3 regions of the Allobosea sp. NPDC055594 genome follow, and region 2 is predicted to be linked to each of the others. Evidence: predicted binding sites of a transcription regulator. Region 2 holds the regulator's gene; each other region holds the start of a gene.
The links. Region 2 encodes LexA, which represses DNA repair genes until DNA is damaged. Its sites were predicted from a motif close to TGTTCNNNNTGTGTTCNG; they were not measured.

Region 1 (5,021 bases), on a different contig from region 2:
GATGGAAAGGCCGCTGAGTGAGAGCGCGACGCCGCCCATGATCGAGAGCATGAAGGGATTGACGATGGTGCCGCGCACCAGCCTTGCCGCGATGCGCCAGGGCGAGCCCTTGCCCCGCCCGGCCTCGATCAGCCCGATCGCGAGGGGAACGACCAGTGCCGTGTCGCAGATCAGCCCGATCGCGATCGGCGCTGCCGCCCCGTCGCCGAGGAAGGCCAGCATCAGGGGAATGCCGAGGAAGGCGAAATTGCCGCCGACCAGGCTCTGGCCGCGCGAGACCGCATTGGGGAAGGGCATCCCGAAAAAGCGGCGCGCCACAAGGATGCCGAGGCCCATCCCCACGATGCCGAGCAGGGCCAGGGCGGCGAAGAACACCCCGTTCCAGAGCTCGGCGATCGGCTGGCGCGACATCACCCGGAGCACCATCGCCGGCGTCGCCACCATGAAGGCATAGGTGTTGAGCACCCGGACCGCATCGCTGCCGAACAGGCCGCGCCAGGCGGAGAGGGCACCGAGCCCGATCACGGCGAAGAAGGGCGTGCTGGTGGCGAGGAATTGCAGCATGACAGGTCCGGCGGTCCGTGCGTTGGACCTCGGGCGAGGAGCTAGCAGATTTGCGTGGGGATGACGGCCCCTGCCCATGCATGGCGCCCGGCATGTTTGCGGGGGGAGGCGGAATACCGGCGGCTGCGATGCGGATCAGGGCTGGCCGAGACGTGCGAGCGCGAGCTGGAGCGGCAGGTCGGAGACGCGGATGAAGCCGAGATAGGGGTGGTCCATGTCGATGATCAGCACCAGTGCTGCCGTCACCGACAAGGCCGAGCCTAACAGCGTCACCACGACCGTGGCATTTCCCGGGCTCAGCAGGCCGAAGGAGGCGAAGAGCAAAGCGAGCCAGAAGACGAGGATGATGATGAAGATGCCTGGGAAGCCGCCGGTCTCGGTTTCCGGCCGCTGCCACCTCATTTCCGAGATCTGTCCGCTGAGCTGGAGGGCTCGGGCCTGAAGCCAGCGCTGTCCGTCATTGGCCGGTACGAGATGCCTGAGCCCGATCTGGATGGGCTCGACGTCGAGGCCCTCATGCAGCAGCCCCTCGCGTTCATCTTTGAGCTCGTTCAGCCTCGTCTCGAGGCTCTGTCGCAGGGCGACGCGCAGCGGCTTCGTCTCCGGCCCGTATTGGGCCATCGTCCGGTCGAGGAGCACGACATGGGCCGCCGAGGTTCTGAGCTCGGTCCCGGCTTCGTCGAAGGAGCGTTTCGCCGAGGCGATCAGCAGGCCGAGCGCGATCGCGGACAGGGTTCCGATGATGGCAGTGGCGAGCTTGATCAACTCCCGGGAGTCGGGGGAGAGATGATGATCCTGCAGGCGCGCGCGCAGCAGCATTCCGCCGGCTGCTGCGCCGAACACGAAGATGAACGCGACGGCGCCGACCAGGAACGGAGTCATGCTCTTTCCCCGCATGTCTGTGGCGTGAGATTATTCGGCGAGCCAAGGGCACGGTAGTGGTCGTTTGGGTAGCGAAGTGCTGCCCGCCAGGGCTTCCGCCGGCTGGACTACTTCCTCGCCGCGGCGCCGGCGGTCTTCGCCGCCCTGCCGCGCCAGATCCTGAGGGCCGGCTCGACGACGAAATGCATGCCGACGAGGCAGAGCCCGCCGATCGCAAGCCCGAACACGGCCGAGGCGCCGGCAGTGGTCAGCCATTCCAGCAGGCCGGACGCCGCCGGGACGGCCTGCCCGACCGCCACCGCGACGCCGTGAATGGCGTGCTCGATCCCGTCGAGGCCGTAGCCGGCGAGGCCGTGGATGATGATGCCGCCGCCGACCCAGAGCATCGCGGCGGTGCCGACTGCGCTCAGCGCTTTCAGGAAATGCGGCATGCCGAGGACGAGGCCGCGGCCGATCGGCCGGATCAGCGGCTTGCCGGTGCGCGCCATCGCGGCGCCTGCATCGTCCGCCTTCACGATCAGGGCGACGGCGCCATAGACCAGCAGGGTCATGCCGAGGCCGACCACGGCAAGCACCAGGGCCTGCGTCCAGTAGGACGAGGCGGTGACGGTCGCGAGCGTGATCGCCATGATCTCGGCGGAGAGGATGAAATCGGTCTTGATCGCGCTTGAGATCTTCTGTGCCTCGAGCTGCGTGGCATCGAGGATTTCGGCCGTGGCTTCGCCCTGCACCGCCTCGTGCCCGGCATGCGGCATGACGAGCTCGTAGACCTTCGCGAAGCCCTCGAAGCAGAGATAGGCGCCGCCTGCCATCAGGAGCGGCGTGATCGCCCAGGGCGCGATGAAGCTCAGCACCAAAGCCGCCGGCAGCAGGAAGATGAGCTTGTTCTTGAGTGAGCCGAGGGCGATCTTGCCGATGATCGGCAGCTCGCGATCGGCCGAGAAGCCGACGGCATAGCGCGGCGTCACGGCCGCATCGTCGATGACGATGCCCGCAGCTTTGGCGCCCGCCTTGGTCGCCTGGCCCGCCGCATCGTCGAGCGCGGCGGCCGCGACCTTGGCGAGGCCGGCGATGTCGTCGAGAAGCGCGAACAGTCCTGAGCTCATCTCTGTCCCCGGGAAGGCGGCGGGCGTGCCTGCCTCGCAGCAAGCCGATCGGCATTTCCTTGATATGACAGAAAACCTGCGATTGGCGACAGTTCGGCCGGCTGGGAGGCGATTCCTGCCATGTCTCGCCTTTCTGGCAAGGAGCGGGCCGCATATCCGGGCTTGACTCCGGCAGAGTTTGGGAGTGGTTTTGTGTCGGAACAAATAGTGAACATTTTTCATGCCCGACATCCCTTCCTCCGCGTTGGCCAGTCTCCGGCAAAGCCTCGCTCTGGCGGGGCTGGCGCGCGAGCTCGCGCCGGTGGAGCGGGTCGGTTTCGGCATGGCGGGGCTGGATGAGCCGCTGGGCGGTGGCGTCGCCCGGGCCGCCCTGCACGAGGTCTATGCGTCCGGCGGGGCCGATCTGCCCGCCGCGACCGGCTTCGCCGCGGCGCTGGCCCTGCGGGCCGCGGGGGCGCGGCCGCTGCTCTGGGTTCGGCAGGATTTTCTGGCGGCCGAGGCCGGCCGGCTGCACCCGTCCGGCCTCGCCGAACTCGGCCTCGACCCCGCGCAGGTTCTGCTGGTGCGGGCCCGCGATGCCGAGGGCGTGTTGCGCGCCGGGGCCGAGGCGGCCCGCTGTTCGGCGCTCGGCGCGGCGCTGATCGAGCCCTGGGGCGAGCCGCGCCAGCTCGATCTGACCGCCAGCCGGCGCCTTGCTCTGGCAGCCGAGGCTTCCGGCGTCATGACCCTGCTCCTGCGGGTCTCTCCTGAGCCGGCGCCCAGCGCGGCGACGACCCGCTGGCTGGTGCGGGCCCTGCCGTCGCGGCCGCGCGAGGCCAATGCGCCGGGCGATCCGGCCTTCAGTTTGAGGCTGCTGCGCCATCGCGGCGGCCTCGGTGAGTGTGAGTGGCGTGTGGAGTGGAACCGTGAGCAACGATCTTTCCAGGAATGGAGCCGGGAGGATGGAGGCCGAAGCGATGCAGCGCCGCTATCTCGCCCTCTGGTTTCCCTTCCTGGCGAGCGACCGGCTGCATCGGCAGAGGGCGCTCCCGCCTGGCGCCGGGCTGGATGAGCGGCCGCTCGTCCTGGTCGAGAAGGAGGGCGGTGCGCTCAGGCTCGCCGATTGCGACCGGCGAGCCGTCGCGCTCGGCCTGACCCGCGGCCTGACCCTCGCCGATGCCCGCGCCCGCATTCCCGATCTCGCCATCGCCGAGGCCGATCCCGCCGCCGATGCGCGCTTTCTCGAACGCCTTGCCGGGCTTTGCGACCGTTTCACCCCGCTGGTTGCGCTCGATCCGCCGCATGGGCTGGTGCTCGACATCAGCGGCTGCGCCCATCTCTTCGGCGGCGAGGCAGCATTGCGCCAGGAGATCGGCATCCGGCTGCGCCGGCTCGGCCTCCAGCTTCGCGCCAGCATCGCCGGTACGCCCGAGGCGGCGCGCGCGCTCGCCCGCTTCGGCGATTGCGCCGTCTCCCCGCCGGGCGGCGATACGGAGCGCACCCGGCTCCTGCCGGTCGCCGCCCTGGAGGCGCCGCCCGAGGTTATTCTTGCTCTGTCACGGGCCGGGCTGAAGACGCTCGCCGATCTCACTGCCCGTCCTTCGGGCACGCTGTCCGCCCGCTTCGGCGAGGCCCTCGCCAGGCGCCTGCAACGCATCCTCGGCCATGAGGATATTCGCATCACGCCCTTGCGGCCGCCGCCCGATTGCATGGTCGAGCGGCATTTCCCCGAGCCGCTGCAGGATACCGATGGGCTGGAGGCGATCCTGCGGCATTTGCTCGACGAGGCCGCCCGCATTCTCGATCAGCGCGGCGAGGGCGGGCGCGCCTTCGAGATCAGCTTCTTCCGCAGCGACGGCGCCGTCCGGCGCATGTCCCTCGAGACCGGTCGTCCCTCGCGCGATCCCGCCGCCATATTGCGGCTCTACCGCGAACGCATCGACACGCTGGCGGACCCGCTCGATCCCGGTTTCGGCTTCGATGCGATCCGCCTCGCCGTGCCGGTTTGCGAGCCGCTCGGGACGCCGCAGGCGAGCCTTGACGGGCGCGCCGTCGAGGAGGAGGCGGTGGCCGATCTGGTCGACCGGCTCGGCGCCCGCTTCGGCCGTGACCGGGTGCTGCGCTTCGTCGCGCGCAACTCCCACCATCCCGAGCGGGAAGCGGGGATGGTCCCGGCCGTCGGCGCGCCATCCGAGATGCAGCCCTGGCCGGAGCCCGAAGCGGGCGAACCGCCGGCGCGGCCGCTCCAGCTCTTCGAGCCGCCGCAGCCGGTCGAGACGCTCGCCGAGGTGCCGGACGGCCCACCTCTGCGCTTTCGCTGGCGCCGGGTGCTGCACGAGATCGCCCGCGCCGAGGGGCCGGAGCGGATCGCGCCGGAATGGTGGCGCGACGGGCCGGACGAGCCGACGCGCGATTACTACCGCGTCGAGGATGCGCAGGGGCGCCGCTTCTGGCTGTTCCGCGCCGGGCTCTACGATCGCGAGAGCGTCC
Region 2 (5,021 bases):
GAGCCCGGCGGAGATGGCCCCGGAGATCGTCGCGCCGCTCGGCGCTCTCGGGCGGATTGTCCCGACTCCAATTGCCCGCAGTGCCTTGCTACGCGGCTTCGACCTGCTGGCGGCATTGTCGCCCTTTGATATCGGCCAGGGCGCGGTCCTCGCCGATCATCGCGTGATCGCGGTCGAGGCGGCCGAGGGAACCGATGCCATGCTCGAGCGTGTCGCCGGACTGGTGAGGGCAGGGCGCCTCAAGCTGGCAAAGGGCGATGGTGTCCTCGTCAAGGCGCCGAAGCTCGGCCAGGACCTGCGCGTCGACATGCCCGCGATCGGGCCCGAGACCGTCGCGCGGCTCGCAGAAATCGGCCTGGCCGGAATTGCGGTGAAGGCCGGAGGTGTGCTCGTCGGCGATCGTGCCCGTCTGGCCGCGAGCGCCGATGCCGTGGGCATCTTCATCGAGGGCGTGCCTTGAGCACGCCGCCCTTCCGGCTTTTCGTCGTCGCTGGCGAGGCCTCTGGCGACGCGCTCGGTGCGCGTTTCGTGCAGCAGCTTCGCCACCGGCTTGCAGGGCGCCCGCTCGATCTGCGCGGCGTCGGAGGCGAGGTTCTGGCGGCGGAAGGCTTGGCGAGCATCTTCCCCCAGGAGGACATCGCGGTGATGGGCTTCGGCCCGGTCGTCGCCCGCCTGCCATTGCTGCTGCGTCGCATCTCTGACGCGGCGCAGGCTGCTGCCGCCTTCGCGCCCGATCTGATGCTGACGATCGACGCGCCTGACTTCAGCCTGCGCGTCGACAAGAAGCTGCGCCGGCTCAATCCTGCTGTGCCGATCGCGCACTGGGTCTGCCCGAGCGTCTGGGCCTGGCGCCAGGGCCGGGCGCGGCGCATGCGCCCGCATGTCGACAGGATCCTGGCGCTGCTGCCCTTCGAGCCGGAGGCGCTTGCGCGTCTCGGCGGACCCGACACGGTCTATGTCGGGCATCCGCTGATCGAGCGGCTAACGGAGCTGCGTCCCGGGCCGGATGAAGCCAGGGTTCGGGCCGACGCGCAGGAGCCGCTTATCCTCGTGCTGCCGGGTAGCCGTGGCTCCGAGATCCGCCACCTCATGCCCGCCTTCGGCGAGACGATTGCGCGTATCGCCCAGGCTCTGCCGCGGGCACGCTTCGTCTTGCCGGCCGTGCCGCGTCTGGTCGAAGCCATTACCGGGATCGTCGCAAGCTGGCCCGTGAAACCCGAGATCGTGACGGGGGAGGCGGCCAAGCTCGCGGCCTTCCGTCAGGCGCGCGCGGCACTCGCCGCCTCCGGAACGGTGACGCTCGAGCTCGCCCTGGCGCAGGTGCCGACCGTCGCCGCCTATCGTGGTGCCGGCTGGGAGGCGGCGCTGGCCCGCCGCCTGATCAAGCTGCCGACGGTCATCCTGCCGAACCTCATTCTCGGCGAGAACGTCGTTCCCGAGTTCATCCAGGACGATGTGACGCCGGACGCGCTGGCCCTGGCTCTCGCCGCGGTGATCGGCGACGGTGCGGCGCGCGACCGCCAGCTTGACGGTTTCGCCACGCTCGAGCACAGGATGCGCAGCGCCGGCCCGAGTCCGGCCGCCAATGCCGTCGATGCGGCGCTGGCGCTGCTGCGGCAGCAGCCGGCATCGTAGCGCGGGATCGCCGAATTCGCCGCGGATCGGCAGTCCGCGGCGGTCAAGCCCACTACCGCGACGGCCATCATCGTGCCCGGAATCGCCGGCCTGAGCTCTATCGCCGCTCCGTCTCTTCTTGCTGCCCTGTTCTCCGCAAAGCTTCGCGTGCAAGGAGAAGGACAGCTTTCGCGCCTTGCAAGACCGTGCTGAACCTCTCTTGCGGAACACATGGCGAACAGGTATGTTGTTCGTGCTTTGTTTCGATTCCGATGCGAAAGGCCGGGCGGCGAGATCATGCTGACACGCAAACAGTTCGAACTGCTTCGCTTCATCCATGAACGCCTGCGCGAATCCGGCGTCCCGCCCTCCTTCGACGAGATGAAGGATGCGCTCGACCTGCGCTCCAAATCCGGCATTCACCGGTTGATCATGGCGCTGGAGGAGCGCGGCTTCATTCGCCGGCTACCGAACCGCGCCCGGGCGCTCGAAGTCATCAAGATGCCGGACGGAATCGGCGGTGCGCCGGGGCAGCGCGCCCGTTTCAGCCCGTCCATCGTGCAGGGCGGGCTCGGCCAGACTCCGCCTGCCCCAGCCGCCAACCTCGCCAAGCCGCGCCCTGCCACCGCCGAGGAGAACGGACGCACGACCGTTTCAATCCCGGTGATGGGCCGAATCGCCGCTGGCACGCCGATCTCGGCGATCCAGGATCGCAGCTACAGCGTCTCCATGCCGGCCGACATGCTCGGCGGCGGCGAGCACTACGCGCTGGAGGTCCGCGGCGATTCGATGATCGAGGCCGGCATTCTCGACGGTGACACCGTCGTCATTCGCAAGCAGGACACCGCCAACACCGGCGACATCATCGTCGCCCTGATCGATGACGAGGAGGCGACGCTGAAGCGCCTGCGCAAGCGCGGCTCCTCGATTGCCCTGGAGGCCGCCAACCCGGCCTACGAGACCCGCGTGCTCGGCCCGGATCGCGTCAAGATCCAGGGTCGGCTCGTCAATCTGATGCGGCGCTACTGAAGCAAGCTGGTGTCCTCTGCCTGCTCCGCCGTTGCAGCGGCTGGCAGCGAGGTGGCAGGGGCGCGTCCCGGCTCCGGTGACGAAGGCGCGACGACGGGAGCAGGCCGGGCCCGGGTCCAGGGCCGCAGGCGCGTCGCGTCCTCGGCGGTGTAGGCGCGCCAGTTGCCGCCAGGCGAGGAGCCCAGCGCCGTCGCTCCGTCACGCGTGAGCGCAGCCCGATCGATCAGTCGGGCGGTGCAGCTGCCATTGGCATGGAGCGGCGTCACGACGAGATCGGCGCGCAGGCAATCCTCGACGATGGCGATGCGGTCGCGAGTGTAGGCGACTTTGCGGCCGTCCCTGAGGCGGATCACGCAGCCGCGCGCATCGCAGGCGGCGCCTTCTCGCAAGGCCGGATCGTCCGGGGAGCGGGAATCCCCGTCGGCATGGAGCCATTGCGCCAGGACGAAACGGCTCGGCTTGCCTGCGAGGACGAGCCGCCCTTCGGGGCCGCGTACCAGAATGCCGGAACCGTCGCGCTCGATCAGGATGTCCGGCCGCGTCGGGTCCGAGGCGAGCGCCAGACCGGCGCAGAGCGGCAATGCCGCCAGGTAGCGCAAGGCCGTCGTCCACAAGGTCAGCCAGAGCAGCGCCAGGGCGAACAGGGCGAGCGCCAGGGCGTCGAAGGCCGGCAGCACCACTGTCGAGCGCTCGATCCCGGCAACCCAGTGGGCGAGCCGCAGGACGAGGCCGGAGGCCCAGCCCATCAGGGCCCAGGCGGGCCAGTCGAGCCCGAAGGGATAGGCCAGCACGCCGAAGACCGCGGCCGGCATGACGATCAACGAGACGAAAGGCAAAGCGAGCGCGTTGCCGAGCAGGCCGAACGGGTTGAAGGTCTGGAAATGATAAACTCCGAAGGGTGCCGTCGCCGCCGTCGCCAGCAAGGTGGTGACGACGATGCCGACCGCGGAGAGCCAGAGCGGCCGCAAGGGCCAGGACCAGCTCGCAGCGGCCGGGTCGGGTGAGCGCTCCTGCCAGCGCTCGGCGAAGGCGATCAGCGCGGCGACCGCGCCGAAGGACATCTGGAAGCTCGGCCCGAGCAGCGCTTCGGGCTCTCGCAGCAGCACGATGATCGCGGCGAGAGCGAGATTGCGCATGCTGAGGGCCGGCCGGTCGACCAGGATGGCGCCGAGCATCACCAGGGTCATGATCAAGGAGCGGACCGTCGCGACCTCGGCGCCCGAGAAAACGCAATAGGCGGTGGCGCCGAACATGGCGGCGAGCGCAGCAAGCTTCTTGATCGGCCAGAAGAGCGTGAGGCCGGGCGACAGCGCCAGTAGCGCCCGCGCCAGCCAGAAGATCGTGCCGGCCGCCAGAACCATGTGCAGGCCGGAGATCGAGACGATGTGGTAGATGCCGGCGGCGCGCAGATCGTCATTGGTCGGCTCAGTGATCAGGCCGCGCTTGCCGGTGACCAGGGCGGCCGCCATCGCGCCCGCCTGCCCGCCGCCGATCGTGGCGATGCGCTCGGTCAGCGCATTGCGCGCCTGGTCGATGGTGATGCTCCAGGCGAGCTGCCGCGACGGCCGAGAAGGCGCCGGTGCCAGCGTGACCTTTCCGGCAATGCTGCCGACCGCCCCGATGCCGCGGAAGAAGGCGTCGCGGGCGAAGTCATAGCCGCCGGGACGCGCCGGTCCAGGCGGCGGCAGGAGCCGCGCGGTCGCCATGATGTGATCGCCGGGCTTCAAGGTCGTCGCGGTGGTGCTGACGCGGACGCGCCTTGGGCGCTGCTGCGGTTCGACGCCCGGCAGGGCGGTGACCAGGACGACCAGACGGACGCCCTTCTCGCGCTGCTCCAGCGTCTCGACGAAACCGGTGAGCTTGCCGACATGGAACCGGGAGAGCGCCGGTGCCGCGATGCTCGCCGCCCGCCAGGCTCCGGCGCCGAAGCCGGCAAAGAGTGCGCCTAGCGCGATGCAGACGAGCATGACGCGGCGCCTGTGGCGCAATAGCAGCGCGGCGAGCGCGGACAGGGCAAGGCCGGCCAGCGGCGCCGCCGGGCTCGGCTCGCGATCGGCGAGGAAATACAGGATGACGCCGAGCCCGAGCGGCACGGGAAACCAGTTGAAGAGACGCCGCCGCTCGATCTCGGTTTCGAGCATGGCGCGGAGCGGGGTGTACCAGTTCGACGGGCTCCACACCGGGCTCAGCGACAGCCGATACGCCCACCTTGCCCCGCCCCGCCAGGCGAGGGCGCGCGCGGAGGCCTTTCGGCGACGCCCGGGCGGTGCGGAAAGCATCGGCCTCCCTTTCGCCACCGGAACAGGAAGACGCTTAACGGCGGCCGCAAAGCCATGTTACAGCGACCGCGCCGGTTGTCAGCCCCGGCCGAGACCGCC
Region 3 (5,021 bases), 410 kb from region 2:
CCGAGCGCGATCACCTGGCGGAAGCTGTCGAGCTGGTCGAGGCGAAGATCGCGCATCTCAAAGAATTTCTCATGCTCTGCATAACTTCGAGAAGCTTCATTTATGAGACGGCAAAGCGCAAGGTGGCTTGGTCGGCGCGAGAACGGCGGCCGCGGGAACAGCAACGATGAAGCTGCCAACAAGAGATTTCTGGCGTGCCCTTGAGCCCTCATCCTGAGGAGCAGCCACAGGCTGCGTCTCGAAGGATGCTTCAGGAGGCTCCGAGGCCGTCTGGTGCATCCTTCGAGACGCCGCTACCGCGGCTCCTCAGGATGAGGGCTCAAGGGCACGCCGATATCGGCGTGACGCGACAGGAGGCGCTGACCGAGCGCCCCGACCAGACGGAAAGGCGGCCCTGCGGGGTCGGAACGATTGCGATGACGATCTCCGAGTTCGCCGACCACACCGCGCCGCCCATCCTCGTCCGCGACGCGCAGGAGGCGGATATGGCCGCGATCCAGGCGATCTACAGCCACCATGTCCTGCACGGCCTTGCCAGCTTCGAGGAGACGCCGCCGAGCATCGAGGAGATGCTGGCGCGCCGGCAGGCGGTGCTCGGGCTCGGCCTGCCTTATCTTGCCGCCGAGCTCGATGGCCGCGTCGTCGGCTACAGCTATGCCAGCCTCTACCGCCCTCGCCCGGCCTATCGCCACACCATCGAGGACTCGGTCTACGTCGCAGAGGGACAGGCCGGCCGCGGCATCGGCGGTTCGCTGCTCGGCGCGCTGATCGCCCGTTGCGAGGCCGGCCCCTGGCGCCAGATGCTGGCGGTGATCGGCGACAGCGGCAATGCCGGCTCGATCGGCTTGCATCGCCGCTTCGGCTTCGAGCCGGTCGGCACCTTGCGCTCGGCCGGCTTCAAGCTCGGCCGCTGGGTCGACACCGTGCTGATGCAGCGCAGCCTCGGACCGGGAGACCAGACGCTGCCCGGCGGAGCGAGATAGTGTTTCTCCACAGACAGTGCATGTCATCCCGGACGGAGCGAAGCGGAAATCCGGGATCCATGACGGAGCGCTTCCGATGGAGGTTCAGGCATGGATCCCGGATCGGCGCGGCTTTGCCGCTTGTCCGGGATGACCGCGCCAGGGCGAGCGCGACTGCTTGCTGCCGTCAATGAATCCACGATGATCTCCCACCGCACCGTCTTCTGCCTCGGGCTGGCGCAGCTCATCTCCTGGGGCGTCTCCTATTATCTGGTCGGCGCCTTCGGTGAGCTGATCGGCAAGGAGCTTGGCTGGTCGCAGGCGATCATCCATGGCGGGCTCTCTGCCGGCCTGCTGGTGATGGGTTTGACCTCCGGCGCAGTCGGCCGGCTGATCGACCGTCATGGCGGCCGCACCGTGATGTGCCTGGGATCGCTGCTCACCGCCGCCGGCTGCCTCGGCCTCGCCTACGCTCACACGATCGCCGCCTACTACGCCGCCTGGATATGCCTCGGCCTCGCCATGCGGCTGAGCCTCTACGATGCCGCCTTCGCCGCCCTGGCCCGCATCGGCGGCAGCGCCGCGCGCCGGCCGATCGCCCAGATCACCCTGCTCGGCGGCCTGGCCTCGACCGTGTTCTGGCCGCTCGGCCATGCGCTCGCCGAACAATTCGGCTGGCGCGGCGCGCTGATCGCCTATGCCGGCTTCGCGCTGCTCACCTTGCCACTGCACCTGACGCTGCCGACTGCCTCGGCGCGGCCCTTGTCCGACGCGGCCGCAGCAAAGACCGTCGTCACGCTCAGCCCGGCCGATACCCGCTTCGCCGGCCTGCTCTACGCGCTGATCGTCACCTTCGCCGGCGTCCTCAATGCCGGCATGTCCGCCCATATGATCGGCATCCTCGCCGGACTCGGCCTGCCGGCCGCGGCCGCGGTCTGGATCGGCTCGACCCGCGGCATCGGCCAGTCGCTGGCGCGGCTCGGCGAAGTCCTGTTCGGCGCGCGGACCAGTCCGTTCAACCTCAACCTCGTCGCCTGCCTCGTCCTGCCGCTCTGCTTCGTCCTCGGCCTCGCCGGCGGGGCCAGCGCCATCGCGGCGCTGGCCTTCGCCTTCTGCTATGGGGCCGGCAATGGCGTGCTGACGATCACGCGCGGCACGCTGCCGCTGATGCTGTTCGACCCGAAGAGCTATGGGGCCTATGTCGGCAGGCTGTTGGCGCCCGGCTTCTTCCTCTCGGCCGCCTCGCCGCTCGGCTACGCGCTGCTGATCGAGCGCTATGGCGCCTCGGCGGCGCTGATCCTGTCGGGGACGCTGGCGCTCGCCATGCTGGTCTCGGCGATCCTGCTCAGGCGACGCTTCCGCAGCCTGCCACGCTCCTGACAGCGCCTGTCAGCAAGCGCGACAAGAACAATGCAGCAACATCGGCGGCTGCGTGCTACTCATGCCCGCCTCTCGCCCAGCTGCACTGGCACGGCCCGGCGATTGCCCTATCTGTACGGCTAAAGCTCAATCGGACACCACCATGGCCCGCAAGACCACGCTCGCCGAACAGGCCGCGACGCTGGAAGACATGTTCGACCGCAAGTCCGCACAGGACTCGGCGGCCGATCGGAATGCCCGCGTCATCTCCGTGCGCGGCGCGCGCGAGCACAATCTCAAGAATGTCGACCTCGCGATTCCGCGCGACAAGCTGGTGGTGTTCACCGGGCTTTCCGGCTCCGGAAAATCCTCGCTCGCCTTCGACACGATCTATGCGGAGGGCCAGCGCCGCTATGTCGAGTCGCTCTCGGCCTATGCCCGCCAGTTCCTCGAGATGATGCAGAAGCCCGATGTCGACCAGATCGACGGGCTCTCGCCGGCGATCTCGATCGAGCAGAAGACCACCTCGAAGAACCCGCGCTCGACCGTCGGCACCGTCACCGAGATCCACGACTATATGCGCCTGCTCTGGGCGCGCGCCGGCATCCCCTATTCGCCGGCGACCGGCCTGCCGATCGAGAGCCAGACCGTACAGCAGATGGTCGACCGGCTGGTCGAGCTGCCGGAGAAGACGCGCGGCTACCTGCTGGCGCCGGTGGTGCGCGGCCGCAAGGGCGAGTTCCGCAAGGAGATGGCAGAGTGGCTGAAGCGCGGCTTCCAGCGCGTCAAGGTCAATGGCGAGTTCTACGAGATCGCGGACGCGCCTGCGCTCGACAAGAAGTTCAAGCACGACATCGACGTCGTCGTCGACCGCATCGTGATCCGGCCCGATCTCGGCGCCCGCCTCGCCGACTCGCTGGAGCAGGCGCTCGACCTCGCCGAGGGCATCGCGGTCTTCGAATATGCCGACGAGAAGGAGGAGAATGGCGAGGCCAAGCGCGTCACCTTCTCCTCGAAATTCGCCTGCCCGGTCTCCGGCTTCACCATCCCCGAGATCGAGCCGCGGCTGTTCTCGTTCAACAACCCGTTCGGCGCCTGCCCGGCCTGCGACGGCCTCGGCCACGAGATGCGGATCGACCCGGAGATGATAGTCCCGGACCATTCGCTCTCGCTGAAGAAGGGCGCGATCGCGCCCTGGGCCAAGTCGACCTCGCCCTATTACGGCCAGACGCTCGATGCGCTGGCGAAGCATTTCGGCTTCTCGACGACCAAGCCTTGGAGTGAGCTGCCGCAGAGCGCCCGCGACGCCATCCTGTTCGGCACCGGCACCGAGGCCGTGCGCATGGCCTATAATGACGGCCTGCGCGCCTATGAGGTGAAGAAGCCCTTCGAGGGCGTGATCACCAATATGGAGCGGCGCTGGAAGGAGACCGAGAGCGACTGGGCCCGTGAGGAGATCGGCCGCTTCATGTCGGAGACGCCGTGCGCGGCGTGCAACGGGTTTCGCCTGAAGCCCGAGGCGCTGGCGGTCAAGATCGACATGCGCCATATCGGCGAGGTCTCGCGGCTTTCGGTCAAGGACGCGCTCGCCTGGGTCAGCGCCCTGCCCGAGCGGCTCTCGAAGAAGCAGAACGAGATCGCCCCGCGCATCCTGAAGGAGATTCGCGACCGGCTGACCTTCCTGCTCGATGTCGGGCTCGAATACCTCACCCTCGCCCGCGCCTCCGGCACGCTTTCGGGCGGCGAGAGCCAGCGCATCCGCCTCGCCAGCCAGATCGGCTCCGGCCTAACCGGCGTGCTCTATGTGCTGGACGAGCCCTCGATCGGCCTGCACCAGCGCGACAATGAGCGCCTGCTCGGCACGCTGCGCCGCCTGCGCGACCTCGGCAACACCGTGATCGTCGTCGAGCATGACGAGGACGCGATCCTTACCGCCGACTATGTCGTCGATGTCGGCCCCGGCGCCGGCATCCATGGCGGCGAGATCATCGCCAAGGGCACGCCGCAGGACATCCTCAGTGACCCGAACTCGCTCACCGGCAAATACCTCACCGGCGAGATGAGCGTCGCGGTGCCCGGCAAGCGCCGCAAGCCGCAGAAGGGCCGGAGCCTGAAGATCGTCGGCGCCCGCGGCAACAACCTCAAGGACGTCAACGTCGACATCCCGCTCGGCCTGTTCACCTGCATCACCGGCGTGTCGGGCGGCGGCAAGTCGACGCTGGTCATCGACACGCTCTACAAGGCGATCGCGCGCAAGCTCAACGGCTCGATCGAGCACCCTGCCCCGCATGAGCGCATCGAGGGCATGGAGCATCTCGACAAGGTCATCGACATCGACCAGTCGCCGATCGGCCGCACGCCGCGCTCCAACCCGGCGACCTATACCGGCGCCTTCACGCCGATCCGCGAATGGTTCGCCGGCCTGCCCGAGGCCAAGGCGCGCGGCTATCAAGCAGGCAGGTTCAGCTTCAACGTGAAGGGCGGCCGCTGCGAGGCCTGCCAGGGCGACGGCGTCATCAAGATCGAGATGCACTTCCTGCCGGACGTCTACGTCACCTGCGATGTCTGCAAGGGCAAGCGCTATGACCGCGAGACGCTCGAGGTGAAATACCGCGAGCGCTCGATCGCCGACGTGCTCGACATGACGGTCGAGGAGGCCAAGGACCTGTTCAAGGTCGTGCCCTCGATCCGCGATAAGAT

Region 1: a site for LexA is predicted at 2,749-2,766, ahead of ACWGRX_RS06640 (ImuA family protein). Genes of this name have one in related genera too.
Region 3: a site for LexA is predicted at 2,366-2,383, ahead of uvrA (excinuclease ABC subunit UvrA). Genes of this name have one in related genera too.

The regions. Positions count from the first base shown of each region.
Region 1 covers NZ_JBSHIO010000002.1:583,627-588,647, reverse strand. The annotation lists gene ACWGRX_RS06655 (AEC family transporter) at 1-564, opposite strand, end outside; gene ACWGRX_RS06650 (bestrophin-like domain) at 700-1,446, opposite strand; gene ACWGRX_RS06645 (DUF808 domain-containing protein) at 1,554-2,552, opposite strand; gene ACWGRX_RS06640 (ImuA family protein) at 2,773-3,603, shown strand; gene ACWGRX_RS06635 (Y-family DNA polymerase) at 3,509-5,021, shown strand, end outside.
Region 2 covers NZ_JBSHIO010000001.1:540,428-545,448, reverse strand. The annotation lists gene ACWGRX_RS02540 (LpxI family protein) at 1-460, shown strand, start outside; gene lpxB (lipid-A-disaccharide synthase) at 457-1,635, shown strand; gene lexA (transcriptional repressor LexA) at 1,912-2,643, shown strand; gene ACWGRX_RS02525 (ComEC/Rec2 family competence protein) at 2,637-4,823, opposite strand.
Region 3 covers NZ_JBSHIO010000001.1:130,606-135,626, reverse strand. The annotation lists gene ACWGRX_RS00695 (LysR family transcriptional regulator) at 1-56, opposite strand, end outside; gene ACWGRX_RS00690 (GNAT family N-acetyltransferase) at 417-983, shown strand; gene ACWGRX_RS00685 (MFS transporter) at 1,164-2,342, shown strand; gene uvrA (excinuclease ABC subunit UvrA) at 2,485-5,021, shown strand, end outside.